DNA from 3 places in the Paraburkholderia terricola genome. Region 2 is predicted to be linked to each of the others. Evidence: predicted binding sites of a transcription regulator. Region 2 holds the regulator's gene; each other region holds the start of a gene.

Region 1 (9,952 bases), 210 kb from region 2:
ACGGTCCGTCCGCCGGTATCGCGATGACAACCGCGCTGGTGTCGGTGTTGACCGGTATTCCGGTGCGCGCCAACGTCGCGATGACGGGCGAAATCACGTTGCGCGGCGAAGTCCTGCCAATCGGCGGCTTGAAGGAAAAACTGCTGGCGGCGCATCGCGGCGGCATCAAGCTGGTGCTGATTCCGGAAGAAAACGTCAAGGACTTGACTGAGATTCCGGACAACGTGAAGAACGCGATCGAGATCGTGCCGGTCCGCTGGATCGACAAGGTGCTCGAGTTGGCGCTCGAACGTGTGCCGGAGGCATTGCCGGAAGAAGAGGCGAAGCCCGCTACGCCGGTTGCGGCGGAGCCCGGCAAAGACGCCGGCGCGACGGAAGTCGTGAAGCACTAAGGCAAAAGCCAGCAGCGAAAGGCTGGTTGGTGGAGCAGAAACCCGCGGACTTGTCCGCGGGTTTTTTATTGCCCAAACAGGCTGCGGCTCGGCTCATGAACGCACGCTTTCCCATCTTTTGGGCAAACGATATGTTGCGCCTGCCGACGGTTGCGTATGCATCGGTCGAACGCAAAATCCGCTTATTCGGTGAGCTTCGAGAACCGCCCGGATCAGGCTCAACCCCGCTTGACACAAGGCTTTCGGCCAATTCTAATGAGTCCGCCCGGCGTTGCCCGCCGGCCCGCGTGATGTCAGGCGCTGTAGAGCGCCGTCACGATTGCCATGAACATTCTCGGGGGTTGGAATGAATAAAACGGAATTGATCGATCACATTGCACAGCAGGCCGATATTTCGAAGGCTGCGGCAGGCCGTGCGCTCGATGCGGTGATCGGTGGGGTCAAAGGTACGTTGAAGAAGGGCGGTTCAGTGACGTTGGTCGGTTTCGGCACCTTCGCGGTCGGTAAGCGTACGGCGCGCACAGGGCGCAATCCGCGCACCGGTGACGCCATCAAGATAAAGGCAGCCAAGGTTCCCAAATTTAGGCCTGGCAAAGCCCTGAAGGATGCGCTAAACTAGCGGGCTCGCTGCTTGAGGTTTTGTAAAATCAGGCAGCCTACGGAAGTAATGAATAGCGAAGCGGGTGCTTAGCTCAGTTGGTAGAGCGGCGCCCTTACAAGGCGTAGGTCGGGAGTTCGAGCCTCTCAGCACCCACCATACCGTTTCGCGATTCGCGCCGACCAAGTCGCGATCTATCCGCTGCAGTACTCTAAAACCCGCGTGGCTATTGGCTCCGCGGGTTTTTTGTCGTCGCTGGATCTCGCGATGGTCCGTTGAATGCCGGCGCGGACCACGCCGATAGCGGAGTCGATTCCCGTCACGATGAATGATCCCGATGATGATCGTTGCATCGACCATATCGAATACTTACGGCCGCGGGCTCGACGATATGCGATCAGATCCGGCATCAGCGGGTGTGACCGGGCGTCTCCAGTCCGCAGCATCGCGCGACGTATGCTACTGCAATACGCGTGGCAAACGCCATGCATCACGCCAATCTGGAAATGACGTGGCCGCACAATGAACAAAGACTCGTGTTCCTCGCTCGATTCGCTTCTGGCTGACGTGCGTGCCTGCCGGGCATGTGCGCCGCACCTGCCGCTCGGTCCTCGCCCGATCGTGCGAGCCGGGGCCGACGCGCGCATTCTGATCGTCGGACAGGCGCCGGGCGCGCGCGTGCACGCATCGGGCATTCCGTGGGATGACGCGAGCGGCGACCGCCTTCGAAACTGGCTCGGAATCGACGCCGCCACATTTCACGACGAGTCGCGCTTCGCGATCATTCCGATGGGATTCTGTTATCCGGGACGGGGCAACGGCGGTGACAAGCCGCCGCGTCGCGAGTGTGCGCAACTCTGGCTGGACAGTCTGCTGGGAAAACTGCCGGACATTCAATTGACCTTGCTCATCGGCCAGTATGCGCAACGGCATTTTCTCGGCGCCCGCCGCAAGGCTTCGCTGACTGAAACGGTCAGGGCATGGCGCGAATACGCGCCGGCCTTCGTTCCGCTACCGCACCCGTCGCCACGCAACCAGCCGTGGTTTCAACGGCATGCGTGGTTCGAAAGCGAAGTGCTTCCGATGTTGCACGAGAGGATCGCGCAACTCATACGAACATGATCTGAGACGAGCCGGGTAATCTGTATGGACACACCTATTCGAACGGAGCAAGGAATGCCGCATTCGAACCGCGAAGGGTTGAGGATTTTCATCAAGAGGGCGTATGAGGAGGCGACGCAGGATGATGGCTATCGCGTCCTCGTGGATCGGCTCTGGCCTCGCGGCCGCAGCAAGGAGAGATTGGCGCTCGACCAATGGGCGCGCGACATCGCGCCAAGCGCCGCCTTGTGCGAATGGTTCGGACACAAGCCGGAGCGATGGGAAGTCTTCCAGCAACGCTATCGGCACGAACTCGATGCTGAAGAACTTCGAGAACGCATGCGGTCGCTCCTGGCTGATGCGAAGGGACAACCCATTACGCTCGTGTACGGCGCGAAGGACGAGGAGCATAACCAGGCCATCGTGCTGCGAGACGTCCTCGCGCATTTCGCGGCGGAATCAAACCGCTAAACCTTTCGGATCCACCACGTACGCGCGGGCGGCACGCTTGCACGCAAGCTGTAGAAAAATTCTATATCTTCGTCCGCCTCGCGCTTCCACACGACAGCGGCGACGACGAGTAGAGCAGCAGCGTTGCCGGAACCGCCCTTCGCTGACATAAATCAAGGCTGTCCAGATTCCAGACCGGACAATCAGGCAACGATTGCCGCACATGCCGTATGTGCGGATATGTTCCCGTCAACAGGAATCGATATGCCACAACCTCCAGAGAGGGGAATGCTCCCGTGAACGCGCCGCTGCCCCATGCCGGCTCCGCCCTCGACATCGAGATCTCCGAAACGCTGATTCGCCGGTTTGACAATCTGGGTCCGCGTTACACGTCCTACCCGACGGCTGACCGGTTCACGAGCGATTTCGACGAACGGTCCTACCGAACGTACCTGGGCGAACGAGCCGAGGCCGCCAGCAATCCGCCGCTGTCGATCTACGTGCACCTGCCGTTTTGCGAGTCGCTGTGTTACTTCTGCGCCTGCAACAAGATCATCACCCGCGACCACGGCAGGGCGGCGGAATATCTGCGCTATCTCGGCCGGGAGATGGATCTGGTCGTGCCGCATCTGGGCCGCGACCGCCGCACGCAGCAATTGCATCTAGGTGGAGGTACACCGACGTTTTTCAGTCTCGCGGAACTCGCGCAGCTAATGGATATGCTGCGAGGCCATTTCGATTTCGCACCGGAGGCCGAACTCGGTGTGGAAATCGACCCCCGCACCGTGGATGGCGCCACGCTGTCCGCATTGGCCGCTCTGGGATTCAACCGCACGAGCTTCGGCGTGCAGGATTTCGATCCTGCGGTCCAGCAGGCGGTGAATCGCATCCAGCCGCTCGGCATGGTGGAGAAGGCGCTGGCCGCAAGCCGCGATGCGGGCTTCCAGTCGGTGAATGTCGATCTCATCTATGGCCTGCCGCGACAGTCGCTTGCGAGTTTCAATAGCACGCTCGACCACATCATTCGTTTGTCGCCGGACCGTATCGCGCTGTACAACTATGCGCACCTGCCACAACGGTTCAAGGCGCAACGGCTGATAGTCGATAGCGAGTTGCCCTCGGCGGAAGAGCGTTTGGGCATATTCGCCCTGTCCACGCGACGGCTCCTCGAGGCCGGATATGTTTACATCGGCCTCGATCATTTTGCAAAGCCGGAAGACGAACTGAGTCGCGCGCTACAAAACAAAAGCTTGCATCGCAATTTCCAGGGCTATACCACCAGGGCGGAATGCGATCTGATTGGTTTTGGCGTATCCGCTATCGGGAAGGTCGGCAGTTCCTACAGCCAGTCGACGCGCTCCCTGCAAACGTACTATCAGCATCTGGAAGAAGGGCGATTGCCCGTTGAAAAAGGACGAGCGCTGAGCGCCGACGATCTTCTGCGCCGGGAAGTCATCATGACGCTGATGTGCAGCATGCCGCTAGACTTCGACCGGATCAATCGGGTTCACGGAATCGATTTTGCCCAGTATTTTTCGCATGAACTGGCGAGGCTGCAACCCTACGAGGAAGCCGGACTGTTGAAAACGGATGCGCATGGAATCTCGGTTACGGCAAAAGGACGTCTGTTCGTGCGCGCCATTGGAATGGTGTTTGACCGGTATCTCGGCCAGCCGACCGCGTCATCCTATTCGAAGCTGATCTAGAGAACCAGCATCGAGCGACATTGTCAGGATCGATCTCCGTAGGGAGCCAAACCATCAAGATCAATGGAGTCCATACCGCGCCACCGCTTGCAGGATCGCTTGCCCATGTTCGGTCAAGTGAACGCGCCGCGTGTTCGGCGCGATCTGTTCGAACGTGGCGAGCCGGCGTTCGAGTAGTACTTCGAGGTCGGCGTGACTCAGGTCATGGTGATCGGTTGCGCTCCCGACCAGAATGAGCGCGGCAACTTCATGCGGACTGAGCATGGGCTTCTCCTCGAAGACAAGGAATCTCATTGAAGCCGAACGTGGCAGTGTTCGACCGCGCGCATCGGCACGCCGTCGACGAGCGCCACTGGAACCCGGCCGAAACCGGAATCATCGGCTTCAATAAACGTATATTCATAGTAGTTGTTTCGATCCGATGATCGACGTGCATTTTGTCGCATGCCAATGGCCGGAGGACGCATGTCAACCGGGCTTTCCATCCACACGTGGTGAAGTCAGATAAGGCACGTATTTGAGCAGGTAAACGACCAGCGCCGCGGCCCAGCACACGCCTGCTGCGTCGACCCACGCGGCGGTTGCACTATTGGCTAACCACGGCCCAAAGACACGCAGAAGGGCGGCCGCGATCATCAGCCAGTAGCTCGCGATCTCCGCGCGGCCCGCGACGAGCATGCGCCCTGTATGACCGAGCGCCGTGCGCGTGATCATCGCGATGATCGCGCATCCCATGGCCCCGACCGTTAGCGCATGAGTCGCAAGAGAGTGCGGCACGATGCCCATTGCCGCCAGGGCGAGCATCACGAGGCCGACGGGAATCCATGCATAGGCTGCGTGAAGAATCCAGAGAATCGGCCGTGAAAGGACCCGCCACGAATGCCAGCCCGCGATTCTCGCCGCGTGGACCGCGGCTGCGATTCCGGCGCTGGCGACAATCAACGCGGAGGGCGCGGCGAGGGCATCCGCGAGCAACGCCACGATGACGGTGGGCGTGGCGAGCATTTCAACGAACTTCCAGCGTTTCGCCGAGAATCCAGGCATCGCGTTCATCGTGAACATCGGAATCACGCGTCCGGCGATGACCGTCACGAACATGATCGCGAGTCCGGTTGCCGCATACGCGGCGCGCAACGCGAGGTCCGCGCGGCCGTGCCCCAGCCACCAGTGGAAAAGTCCATTCAGCAAGCCGAGCGCGGCCAGCGCCACGGGCAGAAACAGATTGCGGCGATTGCGGGCGACGAGCAGCACGCGCAGCAGCACGACGGCGGTAACAGGCAAGAAAGCGGTGTCGATTAGCGCGGCGAGCGGCTGCGGGCCGAACCACATCAGCACGCGGCCGCCGGCCCACAGCAGCCAAAGCCATCCGAGCGACGGCCCCCGCAGCGTATCGAGCGAGGTCCACGCGCGTACCGCCGTGAGCAGAAAGCCGACGACGATCGCGGCGACGAAGCCGAAGATCATTTCGTGGACATGCCACATCATCCCGTTCATCACGGTCGAGCGGCCCGCGACGGGATAGCCGTGCAGCGCGAGCAGCCACAGCACGACGGCGATGACGCCAAAGCCGGCGCCGCCCAGATAGAACGGCCGAAAGCCGAGCCGCAGAACCGGCAGAACGTCGGCATCGCGCGACGCATTCAATGAAGCGGGTTCACCGATCTTCATCATGCTTCTCCAAAGATAGACCTTGCGCACATCTTAAAGCGCGTTCCGTTCGGATTTCGTGTTCCCACGCTGAGATTGTTGACATGACTCAGGTGGACACGTCGAAGCGTCGTAGACGCTGATTTCCGCATGGCCCGGAGGCCGTCAGGAAGTGATGAGATCGCCGCGAATTCCCGAGGAACGCGCGCGTGTCTGCATGTCCCACACGCGCCGCGATCAGGCTGCCCGGGCGACCGCATAGGCTGCCGCTTGCACGCGCGAACTGAGCTTTAACTTTCGCAGGATGTGCTGCACATGGATCTTCACCGTCGCTTCGGCAATGTTCAGCGCTCGCGCGATTTCCTTATTGGTCTTGCCCCGCGTGATATAGCCAAGAATTTCGTCCTCGCGCGCGGACAGGCTATGAATCGGATCCTGCTCGGCCGATGCTTCATCCACCTTTGCTGCGCTTTGCAGCGACTGAAACGCGGTCACCAGCTTGCCGGTCATCTCGGGGCTGATCGCCGATCCGCCCGCCATCGTTCTGACGATCGCGGCGGCCATGCCGTCGCTGTCCACCGTCTTGAGCAGATAGCCGCGCGCGCCGCCGCGCAGCGCGGCAGCCAGATCGCGTTCGTCCTCGCTGACAGTCAGCATCAGCACCTGAGCCCGCGGCGCCGCTTCCCTCAATCCCGCGATTGCGTCCACGCCATTCACGCCCGGCAGATGATTGTCGAGAAGAATGACATCCGGTTGCGTCTCGGCGGCGCGTCGATAGGCTTCACCGGCATCGCCGGCCTGGGCCACCACGACGAATCGCGAATCGATCGTCAGCAGCGCAATCACGCCACGCCGGAAAAGCGAGTGGTCGTCGACCACGAGAACGCGAATCTGTTTATGTTCGGTCATGCTGCCAGTCTCCTGCGTTCGGGTAGCGTCAGCACGATGCAGGTGCCCGAGCCCGGCACCGACGCAATGTCGACGTCGGCGCCGATGCGCTCGGCCCGTTCATGCATGATGCGCAAGCCCACATGTGTTTCGTCCTGGGCGGTGGCCTCCGTCGCGAAGCCGCAGCCGTCGTCCCGGACTTCCACCCGCCACTGCGGCGTCTGCTGGACGTCCAGCCATACCTCGCGCGCGTGCGCATGCTTGCGCACGTTGGACAGCGCTTCCTGCACGACATGCAACACCTGCACTTGCACGTCGGCGGGCAACGGAACACCCGTACCTTCGATTGACAGATGCGTGATCAGCCCCGTCTGGTGCTCGAACTTTTTCAGGGTGGTTTGCAGCGCGGGAACGATGTCCTCGGCGTTGGTGCGGGTACGGAAGTGCATCAGCAATTCCCGCACGTCGGAGAGGCTTTCGTGAATGCCGGCCTCGAGCTCACCGATCGTGCGTTCCGTGCGCGATGCGTCGGCGTCCTTGAGCGCGCCGCGCAGCAGGGCGGTCTGGATTTTCATGAAGGCGAGGCTTTGCGCGATGGAGTCGTGCATTTCCCGCGCGAGCAGGCTTCGCTCCGCGGCGACGGCGGCTTCACGTTCGAGCGCGCCGGCCCTGAGCCCTTCGATCGCGACAGCGAGATGGCTCGCCATCGTCTCCAGCAACGTGCGGTCTTCGCCACTGAGCGCGGTGGGGGCGCGGTAGAACAGATCCATCTCGCCGATCATGCGGTCCTGCAGTTGCACGGGAACGCTGATGACGGTCGTGAAGCCCGCTTGTCCGCAGTCGCGCAGCAGTCCCGCACCGTCCAGCCGGATCGGGATCACGCGCGTGTCCGCGTGGGCCACGGCCTGGCCGCAATGGCAATCGCCCGTCGGAATACAGTGTTCGCGGTCGATCACGTGACGGGGCAGGCCGTCCGACGCCACCAGCAGATAGCGCAGGTTCGCTTCGTCGGACCAGCGAATCGCCGATGCATCCGCCTTCGCGGCGTGTCTCACCTGCCTCGCGAAACCATCGGCCAGTTCATCGAGCGTCGAAGCGTGCGCCGCGAACGCGCTCGCTTCGTACAGCGCGGTCAATCGCGCATGCTGTGCGGCGAGCCGCACCGTCTTCTCTTCGACCTTGACTTCGAGATTCTGGTAGAGCTCCTGCAAGGTTTCCGTCATCTGGTTGAAGCCTTCCGAGACGGCGCCGAACTCGTCGCTCGACTCCACCGCGATCCGCGCCGACAGATCGCCTTCGCGCACGCGCGTGAGGCCGGATCTGAGCCGCTCAAGCGGATTGAAGACGAACAGATACGCCGAGTAGAGCAGCGTTACCGCACTGGCGATGGTCAGGCCGACCATGAGAACCTGCAGCAGGTTCAGGATGGTGGTCAGATAGGCGAGGCGCACTTCGATCGCGGAGACGAGCACGTCGATGTGTCCGACAAAGGCCTCGGCCTGCTTCGCGGCCTGCTTCGCGGCCTCGCTCGGGTCCGGCGCGGGCGAGGCGGTCCATGCCGCCCGTACTATTTGCCAGGTGCGCTGCACGTCGGCGAAGGCGGCCGTCGAGCCCGCATCGCGCGGCACGAGCAAGGGCCGCGATGGATCGCCGTCGCGCAACAGGGCGACGCTTTGCTCGAACTGGTCGACCTGCGTCTTCGCCAACAGCGTGTCGCCACGCGCAAGCGTCTGCGCGAGCCGCCACGTTTGCATGCGCATGCGTCCCGCTTCGTTGACGGCGGCCGCGCCGCCCTCCAGTTGCCAGCTTGCCCAGAGCGTGTAGCCGATGGAAGCGAACGCCACCAGCAGCAGCGTGCCGCCGATGATGCCGAGCTTGGCGGCGAGTGTCCGGAATCTGCTCATGTGGGTTCCTGGATCGCTCCAGACGGTTGAAACGGGCTCGCCCAGCGCCCGAAAGCTTAGGCGATATAGTCACCGGCGGTGCACCTGAAAGAACTGATCCAGATCAATTCGAAGCGTGTTCCACGGTTCCGGCATGGCGAGACGTCGCGCCGCCTTCGTCGATGCTTTTGCGAAACCCCGCGCCGGGCGATGCGCGGAGAACCGGAAAGGAAATCACGACTACCAGCGCCCCAGCAAACCGAGCGGATCGTGCGTGAGCGCAATCGACGCGATCAGCAGGTACAGGCTGATCGCGCCTCCGTAGAAGGCGCCGCGCACGACCATCGTGTGTCCGCGCTTGACGGCGAGCGAACCGGCCACGATGTATAGCAGGAGCAGCAGAAGCTTCGCGCCGAGCCACACGTCGCGCGCGGGGTTCAGGCGCAGCATGAGCCACAGCGTGACGCCGGCGGCCAGCAACAGCGAGTCGATGACATAGCTGAGGATTCGCCAGTGACTGCGCATCGGCCAGCCCCGGCCCGTCAGCACGGCCGCGCCGCGCACCGCGAAAAACGCGCCGCTGCAACCCACCAGCGAGACATGGCTGAATTTAAGCAGCGGATAGAAGTCGATCAACGGCATGCCGCTCCTCCGGCGAAATGCAGAGCCGGCACAACCGCCATAACCGCGACAGTCCGACGAATACTGAAAAGACTACTGGACGAGGGGCGTGGCCGCGGCATCGAGGTCCACGCCCGCGATAGCGGCCCGGCCCGCGAGCACGCTGACGTACTGGCGCAGCGCCGTGGCGAAGGTCTGCTGGCGCAGCGCCTGCGCGACCGCCTCGCGCACCGCCTCGAAGGCGGGCACGGCGCCGGCGTCCCGCTCCATGACCTCGACCACGTGCAGGCCGAAGCGGCTGTGCACGAGTTGCGGCAATACGCCGATGTCCGGTCGGCCGAACAGTGCTTTGGCGAGCTCGGGCGCGCATTCGTCGGCGCGCAGCCATCCGAGGTCTCCGCCCGCGCCGCCGCTCGGACAGTTCGACAGATCCCGCGCCACGCGGGCGAAGCGGTCGTCGGCTGCCGCATCGTCGCAGCGCAGATCCAGCAGGCACGCTTCGGCGCGCTTGCGCAGCGCGCCGATATCGACGCCGGGCGTGACGGCGAACAACACATGACGCGCACGCACCCGCTCGCCGACGGCGTAGCGGTTTCGATGCGCGGCATGGTAGCGGCGGCAGGCGTCCCCGGTCGGTTCAGGCAATTGCAATGCGCGCTCCAGCAA
Region 2 (9,952 bases):
AACGCGCCGGATGACGCGCTGTTCGCCACGGCTTGCAGCGACCGCGGCGACGATTGCGCCGATGATTGGGTCGACGACTGCGCCGAGGTCGCCGCGGACGCGCCGCCTTCCGCGCCGCCGCCGCAGGCGGACAGCGCCAACGCGCCGAGGCTGTAGAGGAAGGTGCGGCGCGACATGCCTTCGGCGATGTCCGCCTCGTTGGCGAGGCTCTCCGATGGTTCAAACCACGGATCAGGCGAAGCTGAATTCATGTGTGCCTCTGGTGCAACGGCCTTGCTCGATTTCGCCCGCTTCATGCGCTTCTCCGCTCCTGATTAGGACGGCTCCGGGGTGGGTTCATGAACCCTTGCGGTGGCCGCCGATGGTTGGCAAACGTTTGCTCTTGCGGCCGCGATCCGTGTTGCCGGCATGCGCCGGCGAACGACATCATCGTGGCTTATTCGTGCTGCGGTTTAGTGACTCGCGATTTGCGACATACGCGTTAATTCGTATAAAACTGATTTGCCGGCATTCGCTTTCCATTCGCTTACATGAATGCGCGGCTCGTGCTGCTGCGATGAATGGAATTCGGATATCGCTCCAATCCTGTCGAGCGATAAGAGGCGCGTATCCCAAGCGCGTATCCAAGGTAGACGGCCACGACGAGGGGTTCTGAAGAGCAAAGCCGGGCGCTATTTTATTGGATCGGGCCGGTCGCCGGTTTTCAATTGCATTAATACAAAGGCGCAATGAAAAAAACAGGGATTCCCTATATGGGAATCAGGATTGCCTTACACGGAAAACCGGCAAATTGCTCCGCGATGCGACGATCGCATCGAGCTTCGTGAGGTCATCGGGGAGACGCCATGGCCTGCCGGTTTCGCGTTCTTTCCGGCGCATGCCGACTATGTTGATATCGGTCAAGCGAAATCAGCCCGCGAGAGCGATGATGTCTTTATCACTCCGTCCAGGCTCCGTGGAGGGCATCATGGTCCGCTCAGAAAGCAGAATCGTTTTTTCGGCCATTGCCGTATTCGTGGCGTTGGCGGGCATTGCTGCGTCGATCCGCGGTTTGCTGTTCGATGCGCCGCAGTTCTTCCACTACGGTGTCGCGGCCGTGATTGGCGGTGTCGCGTGCTTTGTGCTCTTGCTCAATCCGACGCGCAACGGCGATACGTAAACGTAGGGTAAGCGCGGTGGTCGGCACCGCGCCGCGAGCGGGTGGCCGGCGCCAGCCGGCGTTTTACGCTGCTTCGTTACGCTTCCTCGCCGGCAGCGAACAAGCCGTGTTCCGGCTGCGCCTGCTCGTTGTCGACACACTGCACATGCCAGTGGCCGGTCATCAGGAGGCGGCCGCGTTCCGCGCAGCACTGCGCGCGTCCGGTCTCGCCTTCGAACGGCCCGCTGCGGTCTTTCAGATCGAGGCCTTCGAGCACGCAGAGGGGCGACGCATCGCGCGGGCCGCACATAAGGGTATTGCCGCCATCCACCTGCAGCGTGCCCCATTCGGGCAGGTCGAGCCCGTGGTGGCCTTCGCGCGACCATTGCCGCGTGTCCTTGTCCAGCCAGAGGATTGCAAATGCCATCGGGTGGGTGCAGTCGAAGGCGTCGAGGTGGACAGTGAGGCGCATGAAAATTCTCCGAAACGGGCGGTCCGGTTCAGGCGGAGCAGACCGCGGAAGTCATGATTCAAAAGCGGGTCATTGACTCAACACCCACTGCACCAGCGTGTGCGCATCCTCCGGGGACAGCGGGCCGCCGCGATCGGCCGGCAGCGGCATCGGCGTATCGCCCCAATGCGCCTTGCCGCCGAGCCGCAGCTTGTGTTCGAGCATGAACTGCGCGTTCGGCACGTCGCGGTAGCGCTCGGCGATCTGCTGAAACGACGGCGCGAGGAACGGCGCATCGCGCGTGTGACAAAACATGCAGTGATGCTGATCGACCAGCGCGGCGGGCTCCGGCGCGGCGGCGGCCAGCACGAACCCGGCACGTGCCACCAGATAGTTTCTGGACAGGACGTTCACGGCACGCGCTCCTTGGCGACGGGGATGAACCCAGTGTAAGGGCCGCGCTCCGGGTGCGATTGACCTCGGTCAACGAGGACGCAGGGCCTGAGTTTGACGAATCGCGCCAGGCTCCTATGCTGATGACAGGCGGTGCGGGGCGACCCACGGACCGGGCCGCCTCGACGCGTGGTGCGCGATGCGCGGGTGGGCGGAGACGCCGCTTAAGCCTCGCATCCTGCGCAAGGAACCAGGTGGTGATGATGAAGATTCATTTTCCCGAGGAACGTCCGGAATATTGCGCGCGCGATCTCGTCGTCGCGTTTCCGGCCGAGGTGGATGGCGTGCGCGTGCAGTGCGCGATCACCGCGGAAGCGCTCGAGGATCATTTTGGCGCCGCGTCGCTGCGTGAGGACGATCTGATCGCCGCATTCGACTCGAACCGGCATCCGATCGAACACGCGGCAAGGCAACTGCTGAACGAAATCGGCGCCAAGCCGGTGCTCATGCACAGCGGGTATTTCCGCTTTTGCGACTGACTTCGCGTGAGGCGGCCGGACGCGCGGCCTGTTTCAATGCGTTGGGATGCGTTTCGATGCGCCGGCAGCCGCCCCGGTTCGAGGAGACTTTGATGCGTGCGATGGTATTCGACGGCAGCGCGTCGTCGCTGCATGAGCGGGATATGCCTGATCCGACGCCGGGCCCTGGGCAGATCCTGATCGATGTTCATACCTGCGGCGTGTGCCGCACCGATCTCCATCTGATCGACCATGAGCTGGAGCACCCAAAACAGCCCGTGATTCCGGGCCATGAAATCGTCGGCACGGTGGCCGAACTCGGCGCGGGCGTGGCGGGCTTCGCCGTCGGCGACCGGGTTGGGGTGCCGTGGGTGGGCCGCACCTGCGGGCATTGCCGCTACTGCCTGTCGGCGCGCGAAAATCTCTGCGGCGAGGCCGGCTTCACCGGTTATACGATCGACGGCGGTTACGCCGAGCGCACCGTCGCCGATAGCCGCTACTGCTTTCATCTGCCGGAGCACTACACGGATATCGAGGCGGCGCCGCTGCTGTGCGCCGGCCTGATCGGCTATCGCACCTTGAGCATGGCGGGCGACGCGCGGCGGATCGGCATCTACGGTTTCGGCGCGGCGGCGCATATCGTCGCGCAGGTCGCGCGTCATCAGCAGCGCACGGTGTACGCGTTGACGCGTCCGGGCGACGATGCGGCCCGGCAACTCGCGCTGCGTCTCGGCGCGGCCTGGGCGGGCGGCAGCGATGAGACGCCGCCCGACGAACTGGATGCCGCGTTGCTGTTCGCGCCGGTCGGCGCGCTTGTTCCGCAAGCCCTGCAAGCGGTGGCGAAAGGCGGTGTGGTGGTGTGCGGCGGAATTCACATGAGCGACATTCCGTCGTTCCCGTACGCGTTCCTATGGGGCGAGCGGCGCGTGGTGTCGGTCGCCAATCTGACGCGCGACGACGGGCTCGCCTTCATGCGCATCGCGGACGAGACGCGCCTCGCGATCGAAACGACGACTTATCCGCTGACGGATGCCAACCGCGCGCTGAGCGACCTGCGTGACGGCAGACTGACGGGCGCGGCCGTGCTCAGCATTCGCTAGCGTGAGCGGTTCGGGCGTGGTCCGCGTCGCCCCGCGTTTTGCGGTGCGTTCGGGCGAAAACCGCACTGCGGATCAAACCCGGAATCACACCCGCACGAGGCCCGCGTGATCCACGATCCGGATATCCTTGCCGCGTATGTCGACCAGTCCGTCGCGCTGGAACCTGGAGAGCATCCGGCTCACCGTTTCGAGCTTGATGCCCAGGTAGCTGCCGATTTCCTCGCGTGTCATGCGCAGATGAAATTCCGCCGGCGAATACCCGCGCAGTCGCAGGCGGTCCGACATATTCAGCAGGAACGTCGCCACCCGCTGATCGGCGGACATGGTGCCGAGCAGCAGCATCTGTGACGATTCGCGCACGATCTCGCCGCCCATCATCCGGTGCAGGTGCTGCTGGACGGCCTTGACCTCGCGGCACATGGCTTCGAGCAGATGGAACGGGATGATGCAGACCTTGCTGTCCTCGAGCGCCACGGCGTCGCAACTGTGGTGGCCGGAGCACACCCCGTCCAGCCCCAGCGAGTCGCCGGCGAGATGAAAACCGGTCACCTGCTCGCGGCCGTCGCGATGCATGACGACCGTCTTGAACGAGCCGGCGCGCACCGCATAGATGCTCTGGAACGAATCGTTCGCGCGGTAGAGGGTCTCGCCCTGTTTGATGGTCCGCGACGGGCAGATGAGCGATTCCATCCGTTGCAATTCCTCGGATGTCAGCCCTTGCGGCATGCAGATCGAGCGCATCGAGCAGGCCGTGCAACGTACCGCGTCGTTGCGCGGCGCCCGCGCGGTTGCCGGCTCGGCTGCGGGAGCGGGCGAGGCTTGCCGGGTCTTAAGCGAAGGCGACGTGACGGAATAGACGGCAACGTCAGACATGATGTGCTCCAGGTTGAGGAAGGGTGCGCGCGCGATGTTCGCCGGCGATCCGCTGGATCGCGTTGCGCGCTAGATTGAATTCGCTGGTCTTGTCGAAAAAGTAGTGAGCGCCGCTCGCGAGGCATGCGCTCCGGAACCAGGCGCCTGAACGGTTCGTCAGCACCATGACGATCACATGCGGCATGCGTTGGGCAAGCAACGCGAGCAACTCCATGCCGGTGCCGCCGTTCAGATGCAGTTCCGTCACGACCAGATCGACCGCGCCGGCGGCGATGCCCGCGAATGCCGCGCCGGGCTCCTCGGCTTGGCCGACGATCTCGACGCCGTCGAGCGCGCCGAACAGCGCGGCGATACGGTGCCGCACCAATGCGGCATCGTCGACGAGAAAGACGCGCAGCGCGGGGTGGTCAGTGCTTGAGTTCATGGCTCGAAGTATCGGTCGCGCCATATCTAAATGAAATCGGCGTCGAATGAACTTCGAGTAGGCGAGAGGGAGGCGCTGTAGGGCGTTTCCTACAGCGGGTGTGGAGCGGAGCGGGGATCGGCGAGTGGGCTAAGTGGGCAGAGTGCGCGGTGGGCGCGGTGGGTCGCGATGGGCGGCAGGAGCGAAAACGCGCGGCGGCGGGGTCCGTGCGCGTCGTGACCCGCAAGCCGATGCGAGTCACGCGGGCGTTTAGATGTCGTCCTCGTCGCTGACCAGCTTGTGACGCATCGCATAGCGCACCAGTGCCGCGTCGTGCGGCATCTGCATTTTCTCGAGGATCCGCGTCTTATAGGTGCTCACGGTCTTGGCGCTCACGCACAGTTCGGCCGCGATCTCGGTGATCGTCTGACCGGTGGCGATGCGCTTCAACACGTCGAATTCCCGATCGGACAGACGCTGATGCGGCAGCAGATCGGTGGGTTCGTTCAGGCTCTGCGCGAACCGCTCGGCCATCGCGAGGCTCACGTAGACACCGCCCGCGGCGACCTTGGTCACGGCGGCCACCAGCTCGGCGCTCGCGCTTTCTTTCGTCAGATAACCGGACGCGCCCGCCTTGAACGCGCGCACCGCGTATTGCTGCTCGGCGTGCATGGTCAGCACGAGAATGCGCAGCGTCGGCTTTTCTTCCTTGATCTGCTTGATCAACTCGACGCCGTTGCGGCCGGGCATGGACAGATCGAGCACCAGCACGTCGGCGGCCCGCTCGCGGATCAGCGCGACGGTGCTCGGGCTGTCGTTCGCTTCGCCGACCACTTCGAAGCCGCTTGCGCCCTCCAGGATATGGCGCAGACCGTCGCGCACCAGCGCATGGTCGTCGGCGATCAGGACGCGGGTCATGTTTGCATCTCCTGCATTTGCACGGTTTCCGCCGGAATGGTGACGCTCAGCACGAAGCCTTCGCCTTGCGCCGTATGAATGTCGACTGCGCCGCCGAGCATGTGCGCGCGTTCGCGCACGCCGAGCAAGCCGAACGACTTGCCGGCCGGCTCGGCTGCCTGCTGCGCGCCCTGGCCGTTGTCGGCGATGCGCAGCACGAAGGTCTGTTCCGCCGCGCGCAGGCTCAGCGTGACCAGCGTGGCGTCGGCATGGCGCGCGACATTGGTGAGCGCTTCCTGCACGATGCGGAACAGCGCGGTGGCGCCCGCCGGCGTGAAGCGCGCGTCGCCGGTTTCGATGTCGCGCTCCACGTCGATGCCGTAGCGGTTGGTGAAGTCGTTCGCGAGCCATTCGATCGCGGGAATCAGTCCGAGGTCGTCGAGCATGACCGGCCGCAGATCGGCGGCGATGCGCCGCACCGAGGCCACCGTCATGTCGATCAGCCGGCGCATGCCTTGCAGTTGTTCACGCACCGGCGCGCTCGCCGACGCATCCAGCGCCTGTTCGACCGACGAGATGTCCATTTTCAGCGCGGTGAGTTGCTGGCCGAGATCGTCGTGCAGTTCGCGCGCGATGCGCGTTTTCTCGTCTTCACGGATGTTCTGCAAATTGGCCGACAGTTCGCGCAGCTCCTCGCGCGCCTGCTGCTGCGCGCGCTCCGCCCTGACGCGTTCCGTGACGTCACGCAGCATCACCGTGTAAAGGCGCGTGTTGCCGTCGCGGATCTGCGAGATCGACGCCTCCAGCGGGAATTCCTCGCCGTTGGCGCGCAAGCCCGATAACAGCCGCTGCCTGCCCATCTGCCGGTCCGACACGCCTGTCTCGCCGAACTGCTCGACATGCCGCGCATGAGCCGCGCGAAACCGTTGCGGGATGAAGCGGTCGAGCGAGGAGCCGATCGCGTCCATGGCGGAACAGCCGAACACCTGTTCCGCCATCGGATTGAAGATGACGATGCGCTGCTGTTCGTCGATGGTGATGACCGCTTCCATCGAGGAGCGGATGATCGCCATCATGCGAGCCTCGTTCACGCCGGCGTGGCTGCTTCCGGGGCTTGCCTCGCTGTGTGCGGACGACCCGTCGCGACGCGCGCGCACGAGCAGGAACGCGCTCGTGGCCAGAAGCAGGGCGGCGGCGACGCAAATGAACAACACCGGGTCGAACCAGCGCCGCGCCGCCAGCATCGCGGCCAGCGTCACGACGAACGCGGCCGTGGCCGCGACTGCGGGCCGGGCCGCCAGCGAGCCCAGACGCTCGCGTGAAACGGCACTGGGCGGCAGGGGCGTCTTACCGCTAACGGGCATGTGCGCCTCTTTGGAATGACAACGGACAAGAATGGGGCGCGCCGCCCGACGAGGTCGGTGCAGCGGTGCGCGCGGCAAACACGCTGGTTCCGGGTGATTCCGTGATTCATGTGGCCGCAGGCCGCGGAAACACCGCGCGGAAAGTGTGTGTTTGCGTTCATTGTCCGTGAAACGCCCGCTTCATGCCAGCGCGAGCGCATAGCCCGAGCCGGGCAGCGGCATGGGCGCTGTCGTCGAGATGCGCCAGCAGCGTTGTGCGGTTCATGACGGCTCCTTGACCGATTCGCTCGCGGGCGGGGTGGCGTCAGCCGCGCTCGCCGCGGGCGATGCGCAATGCGCGGAGATCAGCAGCACCGGACGGTTGGCGATGCGCACAAAACGTTCGGCGACGCTGCCGAGCATCAGCCGCCGCACGCCGCGCCGGCCGTGCGTGCCCATCACCACGAGGTCGGCGTCGAACTCGTCCGCGGCGAGCCGGATGCGGTGCGCGATGTCGTCACCCGTCAGGTCGGTTTCGATCATGCGCGGCGAGCCTTTCACGCCCGCGCCGGCCATTCGCGCGGCGGCGTCGGCGAGCACGCGCGCGCTTTCCTCGACGAGCGCGTTGCGCACGTAGGACGGGTCATAGGCGGGCACGTCGTAGACCATCAGCGGCACGTCGACCACGTAGAGCGGCTGCAGTTGCGCGCTCGACTCGCGCGCCAGTTCGACGGCGGCAGCCAGCGCGCGCGACGAGGTGTCGCTGCCGTCGACGGCGACCAGAATCCTGTTGTACATGGCGAACACTCCTGAACGGGAAAGCAATCTGCCGTGCTCAATGCGACATCAGCACGGGCACCGTCATCGACTTGAGGATCGTGCGCGTGGCGCCGCCCATCATGAGTTCACGCCAGCGGGCATGGCCGTAGGCGCCCATCACCAAGAGATCGACGCCGCCGTCGGCGACCTGCGAGAGCAGCACCTCGCCGACCGAGCCGCCCGCTCCGGTTTCGGTATCGGCGACCTCGACCTTCACGCCATGCCGCGCGAGCACCGTGGCGATGTCCGCGCCGGGAAGACGGATGCGCTCGTCATCGTGCCGGCCCGCGTGCATCCCGTTCACGGTGAGGATCGTGGTGCTCGCCGCCGCGCGCAGGAACGGCAGCGCGTCGTGCACGGCGCGCGTGGCTTCGCGGCTGCCGTCCCACGCGACCAGAACCCGGTTGCCCGTGGCTCTGTCATTGCCCGCATACGGCACCAGCAACACCGGCCGGCCGCTCGTCAGAATCAGGTTTTCCGGAAAGAAGTCGCCGACATACGACTCGGGATCGGCGGGGTTGTCCTGGCCGGCCACGATCAGGTCGGCGCAGCGGCCCGCGCGCGGAATCGCGAGACTCGCGGGCGCGTCGATGGCGATCCACTCGCCGGGCACCTCGGCGCGCCGGAGTTCGGCGTGAAAGAGGCGCTCGAGCGCCGCGCGCCGCTCGGTGCGCCGCGCTTCCTGCTCCCGGTAATACTCCGCGGTTCCTGCTATCACATGGAGCGAACGCGGATCCGGTGAGAACACGGCATAGGCGCCCGTCAGATGCGCGCCGAACTGTTTGGCGAGCCGCAGGGCGATTTCGAGCCGCGGATGCGCGCGCTCGCTGGTGTCCAGGTGAACAACGATGGTTTTGTAGTTCATGACAGTCGCTCCGGAAAGAGACGGTGACGCACGGATCGTTGAGCCTGAGTCCAGCAACGATCGCGGCGGCCCCGTTGATGCAGATCAATGGCGGCAGGGGCGGCGCGCATGGCCCGCTCAGTGCCCGCGCAACGCGGACGCCGCGCCGTACACCACGCGCGCATCGTGCTGGCCTTTGTACACGGGCGGCGCCGACCGGTTCAAACCGAGCAGCGTATAAACGGCGGTCTGCGCGGACCGAACCGAATATTCGACGGTGAACACGACGTCGTTCGGCAGCTCGCAAAACTGTCCGATGAACGCGAGGTTCGCCCAGCCCTCGGGCACGACTTGCGGCCGGTCGCCGCGCTTGCGCCGCAGGAACTGGCTGGTCACGAACGGCATCAGGCACGGAATGCAGATCGCGTCGTCGAGAATGCGCGCGGCTTCCGCCTGAATGTGCAGATGGCCGAGCAGCTCCGTCATGATCTCGCGGCCCGTGCACTCGGCCATCGGCTTGCCGACGAAGTTGCCGGGCCGGTCGATGAAGAGCCCGTAACCCCAGAACACCTGGACGTCCTTCGGCTGGCCGATGAAATGCGGCTGGTGAGGCAGCACGATCGAGGCGAGCCAGTTCGATTGCGGGAAGGTGATCAGGCCGCCTTCGCCGGGCACGTTGCCGGTCAGATCGCGGACCAGCCGGAACAGCGTCGGATCGCGCAGCGTCGCTGTAAAGGACAGCCATTTGGATTCGTCGACATGATCGGCGAACACCGAGGGATGGCCGAATTCGGCTCGTCCGGCCGCGATGGTTTTCCACAGCGCCCATGCGCCGCTGCTGTCGGCATGATCGAACACGGCCGGGCGGTGCGTGCCGCCGAGGCTCGATCCCGCCGTCATCGAGCCGAGCGTGACGATGACCTTGTCCGCCGCGCCGACCGGAATCTCCAAGCGCCGCTTGTCGTGTTCGCAGACGATGCCCGACACGCGGTTCAGTTCGCCGCTTTCGTCATACCGCAGATCGACGACGCGCGTGTTGGCGCGAAACGCCACGCCATGCTCGTCGAGCCATTTGCGCAGCGGCCGCACCATCGAATCGTACTGGTTGTAGACCGTGCGCATGATGCCGTGCAACTGGTTGAAGCCCGAGGTCATATGCGCGAAGCGCAGCAG
Region 3 (9,952 bases), 360 kb from region 2:
CGCCCGAGCCGCCGTGCGACTGCTTGAAGGTGATCGTTTCGCCGGTTTTTGCCTTCCACTCCTTGCCGAACGCCTGGTTGACGTCCTGGTAGAGCTCGCGCGTCGGGTCGTAGGACACGTTCAGCAGCGTCGTGTCGGCGGCGTGCGCCTGCCCCGCGACGCCGAGCGCGGCTGCCGCGCCGAAGGCGAGCGCCGCGATCAGTTTCTTCGTCTTGCCTGCCAGCCCCGTGTGTCGATGGTTCATGCCAACTTTCTCCGCGTTGTGGTCCGTTGAAACGGCGTGTGATGTTGTTTTGCGTCGTCTGCGTGCGGCCACGCGTGCGTGGCGCCAACTGGAGGCCAGTCTATCGAAGGGCTTTCATCATTAAAAATAATGTTTCTTCATTCTTTAATACGCAAAAGTGGTAATGACAGCCAGATAAGGCGTTGCGGCACGAAAACGGGTGTTGGAGCGTCCGGTTCGGACGTTTCCACGACTCCACTTCGTCGCCTGCCCGCACGAACTTAAAGTAAAGCTTGAATTGCGCCGGATACTGTATAAAAATACAGCCACCTGTTCATACATACAGTGGCGCCATGACAAAACTCACCGCACGACAGCAGCAGGTTTTCGATCTGATCCGCCGGGCCATCGAACGCACCGGTTTTCCGCCCACCCGCGCGGAGATCGCCGCCGAACTGGGCTTCAGCTCGGCCAACTCGGCAGAAGAACATCTGCGCGCGCTCGCTCGCAAGGGTGTCATCGAACTGGCGGCCGGCGCATCGCGCGGCATACGCCTTCTCACCAGCCCCGAAGACTCGCCGCACCAGTTCACGCTGCCGCACGCGAGCATCATGCAACTGTCGTTGCCGCTGATCGGCCGGGTCGCCGCGGGTAGCCCGATACTCGCGCAGGAACATATCTCGCAGCATTACGCATGCGACCCGGCGCTCTTCTCGAGCAAGCCCGATTACCTGCTGAAAGTGCGCGGGCTGTCCATGCGCGACGCCGGCATCTTCGACGGCGACCTGCTCGCGGTGCAAAAGCGCAGCGAGGCGAAAGACGGCCAGATCATCATCGCCCGGCTCGGCGACGACGTCACGGTCAAGCGCCTGAAGCGCCGGCCAAACGGTATCGAGCTGATCGCCGAGAACCCCGATTACGACAACATCTTCGTTGAAACCGGCAGCGCGGATTTCGCGCTGGAGGGTATCGCCGTGGGGCTGATCCGCCCCGGAGAGTTTTAACCCGCCCGCTCGCCGGTTCGCCGGATCGCAGCCGCCCCAACGTTGAATCGCCTGGAGAGACTCATGGAACGCCTTGCCCGCCTGCTGCCCTTTCGCCAGTTCGGTCGTCTGCGCCGTCTGCGCAAGCTGGTGCCCTGCTCAGTGAGCGGAGCGCCCGCGGTCAGCACGCCATCGCTGTTCGACTCGCCCGACGGGGTATCGAGCTTGCCGTCGTCGTTGCCCGCCTTTGCCCGCGTGTCGTTGAATGCCGGGTTGAATATGGCGGAGCCGGAGCGGCGCGCACCGGTTCGGGTTTATCACGGGCCGTCGCGGCTCATCATGGTCGGCACCATGGAGGCCGTATGCCGCATGATCGATCGCTGCATCGCTGACGAGGCCAACGTGCACGGCGCCGTATTCGAGTCCTGATCGGCTTTCAGATACCGTTGTCGCGTGGGATCGTTTTTGCGTGGCCACGGTCCACGCTAGATCAAACGCGATGGAGAGTCCCACCCGATGGCAGTTTCGACACGCACGAAGCGCGGCGCCAACCGGCCCTTGATCGTCACTCTGGTTGTGATTGTGGTGATCGCCGCGCTGGGGTTCGTCTACGCGTCGCCGTATATCGCGCTGAATAATCTCAAGCGCGCGGCGGACGCGCGCGACGCGCAAACCGTCAATCAATACGTCGACTTTCCCGCGTTGCGCGAGAGCCTGAAGCAGGAGGTCACAGGCTTGCTGACACGCCGGCTCGACGCGCAGGGCAACGGCAATCCATTAGCCGCGATCGGCGCGATGATCGGCGTGGCATTGATCGGTCCGCTGGTGAACGCTTATGCGACGCCGGACGGCGTGGCGGCATTGCTGAACGGCATGCCGCCGCGCGGCAATCCTGGCGAGCGGCCGCCTGCTCCGCCCGCGGCCAACAATCCGCCCGCAACACCCGCGCCGGCGCCCGTGCCTGCATCGCCCACCGCGGGAGGCTCGGCCAACAGCGCGGCAAACAAGAACGCCGCGCCGCCGCAGCCGCCGGAAACCACGGCGGGCTATCGCGGCCTCAACCAGTTCGTCGTTACTTACCGGCATGGCGCCGGCGACGCACGTTATTCGGCGATCTTCCAGCGTGAAGGCCTGCTCACCTGGAAGCTGAGCGCTGTCAATTTGAATGAGTGATTGTCTGTTCGCATGAACGGAGCTGGAAGAGCAACCGTTTTCCTGTCAGGACCGCACTCGGCCACGCGCCGCACTTGCCACACTTCCCGCGCATCAAGCCGCCGCTTGCTGCTGCTCCTGCGCGGAGGAACACGCCACCAGGATGCTGCACGATACGCGGTCGAGCAACGGCGTATTGCCCGCGCCCATCCACCATCGCGACAAACCGGTGCGGCAACGGTGACCGACCACCACGAGGTCCACGTTCAACTCGTTGGCGAGATTCGCGATCTCGTCGATTGGATGGCCGAACGCAAAGTGCCCTTGCGCGGTCACGCCACGCTCGGTGAGCCAGTCCACCCCTTCCTGCAGAATGTCGCGGGCGGTCTTCTCGAAACTGCCGCAGGCCACATCGGTCAGCAGGCCCGCGCTTTGCGCAATGCTCGAACGCATGTCGACCACGGACAACAGATGCGTTTCCGCCTTCAGATCCAACGCCAGGTCGGCGCCGCAACGCAACGCCTTGCGGCCTTCGCGCGAGCCGTCGTAGCACAGCAGGATTTTCTTGTAGCTCGCCATGATTTTCTCCCTACCCGCGAAAAGCGCGGTCTTCATGAATCATGGTGCGCCGCAATTCAGCTTGCAAGGGATGGAAAACGCTAAGTGCGCACCGATCCGGAGCGTGCGGGGTTTTGATCGGGATCGAGGCTGTCTTGCGAGGTTTGCGGCAGTGCAAGAAACGCGCTCGGAACGGCTGCGGGCTCGCCGACGGCAACTCGCCGATGCCCTAGAATAGACGGCCTTCCCGGCCCTTAGCACCATCGGCGAGTTTTTCCCGGAACCTCCATCGATCCCATGCCTGAAGCCCCCATTGAATTCCAGCAGGTCAAGAAAAGCTACGGCGACAAAACAGTCGTCGACGGGCTCTCGTTTCACGTCGATGCCGGCGAATGCTTCGGCTTGCTCGGCCCCAACGGCGCGGGCAAGACCACCACGCTGCGCATGCTGCTCGGCATCGCCGCACCCGATGCCGGCGTGATCCGCCTGTGCGGCGAGCCGATTCCGCGCCGCGCGCGGATGGCGCGGGCGCGCGTCGGCGTGGTGCCGCAGTTCGACAATCTCGATCCCGACTTCACGGTGCGCGAGAACCTGCTGGTGTTCGGCCGTTACTTCGGGCTGAGCGCCGCGCAATGCCGCGCGATGGTGCCGTCGCTGCTCGAATTCGCGCGCCTCGAAAGCAAGGCAGATGCGCGCGTGAGCGAGCTATCGGGCGGCATGAAGCGGCGCCTGACGCTCGCGCGGGCGCTCGTCAACGACCCCGACGTGCTGATCATGGACGAGCCGACCACCGGCCTCGACCCCCAGGCGCGGCATCTGATCTGGGAGCGGTTGCGCTCGTTGCTCGCGCGCGGCAAGACGATCCTGCTGACCACGCATTTCATGGAAGAAGCCGAACGGCTCTGCAACCGGCTGTGCGTGATCGAGGAAGGACGCAAGATCGCCGAAGGCGCACCGAGCACGTTGATCGCCTCGGAGATCGGCTGCGACGTGATCGAGATCTTCGGTCCCGACCCGGTTGCGTTGCGCGACGAACTGGCGCCGCTTGTCGAGCGAACCGAGATCAGCGGTGAGACGCTCTTCTGCTATGTGAACGACGCGCAGCCGGTGCATGCGCGGCTCAAGCAACGCGCCGACTTGCGCTATCTGCATCGTCCGGCGAATCTGGAAGATGTGTTCCTGCGACTCACCGGCCGCGAGATGCAGGACTGAGGCCGGGCAAATCCGTTACAGCTACAACGACACCGCACGAGACACGCAATGGACGCACGCACTTACGAAACACACGGCAACGGCGACGCACCGTCGAGGCAGGAACCGTTCGCCGCGCTGCCGGCGAATGCCGTGAACTGGATTGCGGTGTGGCGCCGCAACTATCTGGTGTGGAGAAAGCTCGCGATCGCCTCGATGTTCGGCAATCTCGCCGATCCGATGATCTATCTGTTCGGGCTCGGCTTCGGGCTCGGCCTGATGGTCGGACACGTCGACGGCGTGTCGTATATCGCGTTTCTGGCGGCCGGCACGGTCGCGTCGAGCGTGATGATGTCCGCGAGTTTCGAGTCGATGTACTCGGGCTTCTCGCGCATGCACGTGCAGCGCACCTGGGAGGCGATCATGCACACGCCGCTCACGCTCGGCGACATCGTGCTCGGTGAAGTGATCTGGGCGGGCAGTAAGTCGGTGCTGTCCGGCACGGCGATCATGCTGGTGGCCGGCGCGCTCGGCTACGCGAACTTTCCGTCGATGCTGCTGGCGTTGCCGGTCATCGTGCTGACCGGGCTCGCGTTCGCCAGTATCGCGATGGTGGTGACGGCACTCGCGCCATCGTATGACTTCTTTATGTTTTATCAGACGCTGGTGTTGACGCCGATGCTGTTGCTCTCCGGCGTGTTCTTTCCCGCTTCGCAACTGCCCGCCGCCGCGCGTGCCGCGACCCAGGTGTTGCCCCTCGCGCACGCCGTCGATCTGATTCGCCCGGCAATGCTCGGGCGGCCCGTCGAGGACGCGGTTTTGCACGTCGCGGTGCTGGCGGTGTATGCGGTGGGTGGGTTCGTCGTCTCGGCGGTGCTGTTCCGGCGCCGGATGATGAAGTAGCGCGGGGTTATTTCCAACACGGCGGCGGACGGCGCGCTCCTGTCGCCCGCCGCGAATGGACTGTTCTCAGTCCTCGTCGTCCGTCCACGGAATATCCACGTCGGAGATGAACGCGACCGTTGCGAACGGCCCGCCATCCTGGCGGCCGATCTTGCCGTCGGCGCGCTGCCATTCAACGCGAAACACCGTGCCCGGATCGTCGGCGATCAGCCTGACCGTGCGAAGCTCATCGGGATCCGCCTCTTCGACAGGACCGTCGAGCGAGATCAGCAATTCCTGCGGCCATAGTCCGTCGGCGGGATCGTAAATCTTGTCGCCGTCGGGTATCAGCGTGAACGCCTCCACGCCGATCGTCGCGGAAGCGTCCACAATCATCTTGGCCAATGCACGCAGCAATGCGGTCGCGCGCGCCGAGTTCGCCTGACGAATTGCAAGGTCCCCGCGCGTCAGCGCCTGCTCGAGTTTTGGGTTTGTTTTTTGTTGCGCCATTCGATGTCCTGAGTCCTATCGCTCTGTTGTAGGCGGCACGCTGCATTGATCCGCCGCCGCTCGCCGTTTTTCGGGCTGAATCCTACCATTGGCGTGCATCCCGGCATGGCGATCCGCGCGGCCCGGTCCGACAGCCCGCCCCGTCCACCACAGTTTAGGTCGTGATTCGTGTTCCGGCTTGGGAGATTTGGTTTTGAAGCGCCGGTCGAGCGCGGCGCTTGCAGCAATTCCGACGGTTTGCCGCGTGCTTCGCATCGTTTGAAACGGTGCTGGCGAGGCTTGATTGCCGCCGTCTGTCCGAAGCTGTATGCAGTGGCGCGCGAAGCGAAAGATTCGCCGAACGCGATGGCGTTGCAGCAAGGCGCAACCCCGCCCACGCCAGGTCACCATCCCGGCAACGAAGCCGGGGGCACGTTCAGACGACGTTCCGACGACGTTCAGGCGCGTCGCTCGAATCGATCACGAGGCAACGCGCCCAGGCCACTCCATCAAGGCGCCGGGTTCGGCTGCAACTCATGCAGCGCATCGATTTCCGCGAGCGCCTCAACCGGAAGCTTCACGTCCGCGCTCGCGATGTTTTCCCTCAACTGATCGAGCGACGTGGCGCCGATCAGATTGCTGGTCAAAAACGGCCGGCTGTTGACGAACGCGAGCGCGAATTGCGCGGGCGACAAGCCGTGACGTTTCGCCAGTTCCACATAACGCGTGGTCGCCTGGATCGATTGCGGCTTGCTGTAGCGTTGAAAGCGCTCGAACAGCGAGATGCGGGCGCCCGCCGGCCGCGCGCCGCCTTCATACTTGCCCGACAGCCAGCCGAAGGCCAGCGGCGAATACGCGAGCAAGCCGATGTTGTCGCGATGCGCGTATTCCGAGAGCCCCACCTCGTAGGTGCGATTGAGCAGGCTGTACGGATTCTGGATGCTGACGATGCGCGGCAAGCCGAGCTTTTCGGCCGCGCGCAGAAATTGCGCGACGCCCCACGGCGTTTCATTCGACACGCCGATGTGCCGCACCTTGCCCGCCTTCACGAACTCGGCGAGCACCGACAACGTCTCTTCGATCGGCACCGTGTACGCGTCGTCGACCCACGGGTACGCCGTGCGGCCGAACGTCATCGTGCTGCGATCCGGCCAGTGCAATTGATACAGATCGACGTAATCCGTTTGCAAGCGCGTGAGGCTGTCGTTCAGCGCTTCCGTCAGATTCTTACGGTCGAACTGATTGCCTTCGCCGCGAATATGTCGCGGGTTGTGCGGTTGACGCGCGGGGCCGGCGATCTTGGTGGCGAGCACGATCTGCTCGCGCGCGCCGCGATGCCGCGCGAGCCACGTGCCGATGAAGCGCTCCGTCGAACCTTGCGTTTCGGCGCGCGGCGGCACCGGGTACATTTCAGCGGTGTCGATCAGGTTGACGCCGTGGTCGAGCGCATAGTCGATCTGCGCATGCGCTTCCTGCTCGGTGTTCTGCTCGCCCCATGTCATGGTGCCGAGGCCGATCAGGCTGACCTGCACGTCGGAGTCGCCGAGTCTGCGGTATTCCATCGAACTTGTCCTGTTGATTTGTATGAACGGAAAGCGCTGACGTTACCACGCCGGCGTCATGCGTGCAGCACGGCTAAAATGCCGTTCGAACGGCGCCAACCGGCTCTGTCGACTCAGCCGCGCTCAATAATTTTTGCGTCGATCTCTCCACGATGAATCCCGAACACCTCGAACTGCTGGTCACGCGCGTGATGCCTTACGGGAAGTACAAAGGCCGTCTGATCGCGGACCTGCCCGGCCACTATCTGAACTGGTTCGCGAGCCAGGGCTTTCCGCCGGGCGAAATCGGCCGGCTGCTCGCCTTGATGCACGAGATCGATCACAACGGTTTGTCGTCCCTCATCGAGCCTTTGCGCAAGCGCTGAGGCGAAGCTTTCGTCTGATGGCAACGTGCCAGCGCGCCTAGGGTTGCGGCTCGAAAAATTTAACTAACTGTTACGACGCGGAGAACCGCTGAGGCGCGAAAAGTTCGCGGCCTTGCCTTGCTGTCATGGCGTTGAACCGGGGTGCAGCGATAGCGCAGGCCCAATGGCACGCGACGGCGGTAACTTGCGGACACAACCGCCGCTGAACTCTCTTACGCGCGATCTTTCTGATCCCTATCCACGAAGGAGAAGATCGTGAGCAAGCTGATTGCATCGACGGCTCTATTGGCTGTAGTGGCGAGTCTCGCGGGATGCGCGGTCGCGCCGGGATATGACTACGCCTACGGTCAATCCTATTACCCCGGCTACGGTTACGCATACGGGCCGCCGTACCAACCGGTGTACGGCACGATAGGCATCTGGGGCGGCTCGTCCTGCTGTTATTACCGCGGCGACGGTGGGCGCTGGCATGGCGGCCACGGTGGTGGCGGCTGGCACGGTGGGAACGGCTGGCACGGCGGTGGATATGGCGGCTCCCACGGCGGAAGTTCATGGAGCGGCGGCGGGCGTGGGGGTCGTTGGCATTGACGCGGCTGGGTCGCGCATTCCGGGTCGCGCATCTGGGTCGCTCCGCCAGCGCGATAAACGGATCGGTAAGCGAGCCAGGACATCGGGTGCCTTGCGGTAAAATCGCATTTTGATTCAAGCCGCCTGGCGAGTCTCGCGGGATGCGCGGTCGCGCCGGGATATGACTACGCCTACGGTCAATCCTATTACCCCGGCTACGGTTACGCATACGGGCCGCCGTACCAACCGGTGTACGGCACGATAGGCATCTGGGGCGGCTCGTCCTGCTGTTATTACCGCGGCGACGGTGGGCGCTGGCATGGCGGCCACGGTGGTGGCGGCTGGCACGGTGGGAACGGCTGGCACGGCGGTGGATATGGCGGCTCCCACGGCGGAAGTTCATGGAGCGGCGGCGGGCGTGGGGGTCGTTGGCATTGACGCGGCTGGGTCGCGCATTCCGGGTCGCGCATCTGGGTCGCTCCGCCAGCGCGATAAACGGATCGGTAAGCGAGCCAGGACATCGGGTGCCTTGCGGTAAAATCGCATTTTGATTCAAGCCGCCTGGCCGCCATGTCTTCAGTTCAAACTCCCAGTCCGCGCCGCGTTTCGGTCGCACCCATGATGGACTGGACGGATCGTCACTGCCGCTCGCTGCATCGCATGATTTCGCGCCATACGTGGCTTTACACGGAGATGGTCACGACCGGTGCGCTGCTCCACGGCGACGTGCCGCGTCATCTAGCGTTTGCGCCCGAAGAAGCGCCGGTCGCGTTGCAACTCGGCGGCAGCGAGCCTGACGACCTCGCCCGTTCGGCCAAGCTGGGCGAGCAATGGGGCTACGACGAGATCAATCTGAACTGCGGCTGTCCGTCCGAGCGCGTGCAGCGCGGTGCGTTCGGCGCGTGTCTGATGAACGAGCCGCAACTCGTCGCCGACTGCGTGAAGGCAATGCGCGATGCCGTGTCGGTGCCGGTAACGGTCAAGCACCGGATCGGCGTCGACGCGGTCGAGGAGTATGGCTTCGTGCGCGATTTCGTCGGCACGATCGCGGACGCCGGCTGCAACGTCTTTGTCGTGCATGCGCGCAACGCGATTCTCAAGGGCTTGAGCCCGAAGGAGAACCGCGAGATCCCGCCGCTCAAATACGACTACGCGTATCGACTGAAGCGCGATTTCCCGCAGCTGGAGATCATCATCAACGGCGGCATCAAGACGCTCGACGAAGTAGAAACGCATCTTCAACACGTCGACGGCGTGATGCTTGGACGCGAGGCTTATCACAATCCCTATGTGCTGGCCGACGTCGATGCACGCTTTTATGGCTCGGCGCAAACGCCGCTCACGCGCGAGCAGGTCGAAGCGAAGCTGATCGACTATTGCGCGGCTGAAATGGCGCGCGGCACGTATCTCGGTGCAATCACGCGCCACGCGCTCGGCCTCTATCGCGGCGAGGCGGGCGCACGCGGATGGCGTCGTGTGTTATCCGACAGCAAACGGCTGGCTGCACGCGACCTGTCGATTTTCGACGAGGCAAGACAGCATCTGCGCGAGCCAGTCGAAATTTTTGAATAAAGGACTAGGCAAGTCGGATTCTTGTTCGTATAATCTCGTTTCTTCGTCGGCGAGCCATGTTTTTTAGGCAAGCCAAGCAGATGTCAGTGGTGGCTGTAGCTCAGTTGGTAGAGTCCAGGATTGTGATTCCTGTTGTCGTGGGTTCGAGCCCCATCAGCCACCCCAAAGAATTCAGACGCTTCAAAAGTTAGGCATTCAAAAGCCGTTCCGGAATATTCGGAACGGCTTTTTCTTTTCGGAAATCTACTCCGGGGCTTTTGTGTTTCTGGTTTCGCCCGGCTCGCGAAGTGGCCTACCCTCACGTGTCGCCGGATACATCGTTTCGCGTCATATGTGAGGAGCGGGTGGCATGCGCCCACCCTAACGGATCACGGCTATATGCCCATTCGGCACTGATGCCGTGGTCGA

What was found. The regulator FNR, encoded in region 2, switches genes on or off when oxygen is low (the NO sensors DNR and NnrR bind a similar motif). The targets are predictions, from matches to a motif close to TTGATNNNNATCAA.
Region 1: a site for FNR is predicted at 2,705-2,718, ahead of hemN (oxygen-independent coproporphyrinogen III oxidase). Genes of this name have one in related genera too.
Region 3: a site for FNR is predicted at 3,051-3,064, ahead of CUJ90_RS07455 (universal stress protein). Genes of this name have one in related genera too.

Annotation. Positions count from the first base shown of each region.
Region 1 is NZ_CP024941.1:1,777,978-1,787,929, forward strand. Features, by position in the region: gene lon (endopeptidase La) at 1-392, shown strand, start outside; gene CUJ90_RS08065 (HU family DNA-binding protein) at 739-1,011, shown strand; tRNA gene CUJ90_RS08070 (tRNA-Val) at 1,074-1,149, shown strand; gene CUJ90_RS08075 (uracil-DNA glycosylase family protein) at 1,513-2,112, shown strand; gene CUJ90_RS08080 (DUF488 domain-containing protein) at 2,167-2,562, shown strand; gene hemN (oxygen-independent coproporphyrinogen III oxidase) at 2,838-4,247, shown strand; gene CUJ90_RS08090 (hypothetical protein) at 4,308-4,511, opposite strand; gene CUJ90_RS08095 (NnrS family protein) at 4,716-5,915, opposite strand; gene CUJ90_RS08100 (response regulator) at 6,132-6,803, opposite strand; gene CUJ90_RS08105 (type IV pili methyl-accepting chemotaxis transducer N-terminal domain-containing protein) at 6,800-8,686, opposite strand; gene CUJ90_RS08110 (SirB2 family protein) at 8,906-9,307, opposite strand; gene CUJ90_RS08115 (peptidylprolyl isomerase) at 9,380-9,952, opposite strand, start outside.
Region 2 is NZ_CP024941.1:1,992,447-2,002,398, reverse strand. Features, by position in the region: gene CUJ90_RS09020 (LamG-like jellyroll fold domain-containing protein) at 1-251, opposite strand, end outside; gene CUJ90_RS09015 (DUF2964 family protein) at 968-1,159, shown strand; gene CUJ90_RS09010 (DUF3564 domain-containing protein) at 1,236-1,610, opposite strand; gene CUJ90_RS09005 (c-type cytochrome) at 1,680-2,003, opposite strand; gene CUJ90_RS09000 (DUF1488 family protein) at 2,246-2,521, shown strand; gene CUJ90_RS08995 (zinc-dependent alcohol dehydrogenase family protein) at 2,614-3,600, shown strand; gene fnr (fumarate/nitrate reduction transcriptional regulator Fnr) at 3,685-4,473, opposite strand; gene CUJ90_RS08985 (response regulator) at 4,466-4,897, opposite strand; gene CUJ90_RS08980 (response regulator) at 5,147-5,794, opposite strand; gene CUJ90_RS08975 (PAS domain-containing sensor histidine kinase) at 5,791-7,137, opposite strand; gene CUJ90_RS08970 (universal stress protein) at 7,399-7,914, opposite strand; gene CUJ90_RS08965 (universal stress protein) at 7,952-8,800, opposite strand; gene CUJ90_RS08960 (oleate hydratase) at 8,918-9,952, opposite strand, start outside.
Region 3 is NZ_CP024941.1:1,636,707-1,646,658, reverse strand. Features, by position in the region: gene CUJ90_RS07475 (sulfate ABC transporter substrate-binding protein) at 1-244, opposite strand, end outside; gene lexA (transcriptional repressor LexA) at 577-1,227, shown strand; gene CUJ90_RS07465 (hypothetical protein) at 1,291-1,635, shown strand; gene CUJ90_RS07460 (DUF2939 domain-containing protein) at 1,723-2,379, shown strand; gene CUJ90_RS07455 (universal stress protein) at 2,473-2,937, opposite strand; gene nodI (nodulation factor ABC transporter ATP-binding protein NodI) at 3,214-4,128, shown strand; gene CUJ90_RS07445 (ABC transporter permease) at 4,177-5,010, shown strand; gene CUJ90_RS07440 (hypothetical protein) at 5,077-5,499, opposite strand; gene CUJ90_RS07435 (NADP(H)-dependent aldo-keto reductase) at 5,988-7,040, opposite strand; gene CUJ90_RS07430 (DUF3820 family protein) at 7,193-7,405, shown strand; gene CUJ90_RS07425 (hypothetical protein) at 7,661-7,993, shown strand; gene CUJ90_RS33180 (hypothetical protein) at 8,075-8,410, shown strand; gene dusA (tRNA dihydrouridine(20/20a) synthase DusA) at 8,543-9,544, shown strand; tRNA gene CUJ90_RS07410 (tRNA-His) at 9,634-9,709, shown strand; gene CUJ90_RS07405 (methyltransferase domain-containing protein) at 9,843-9,952, opposite strand, start outside.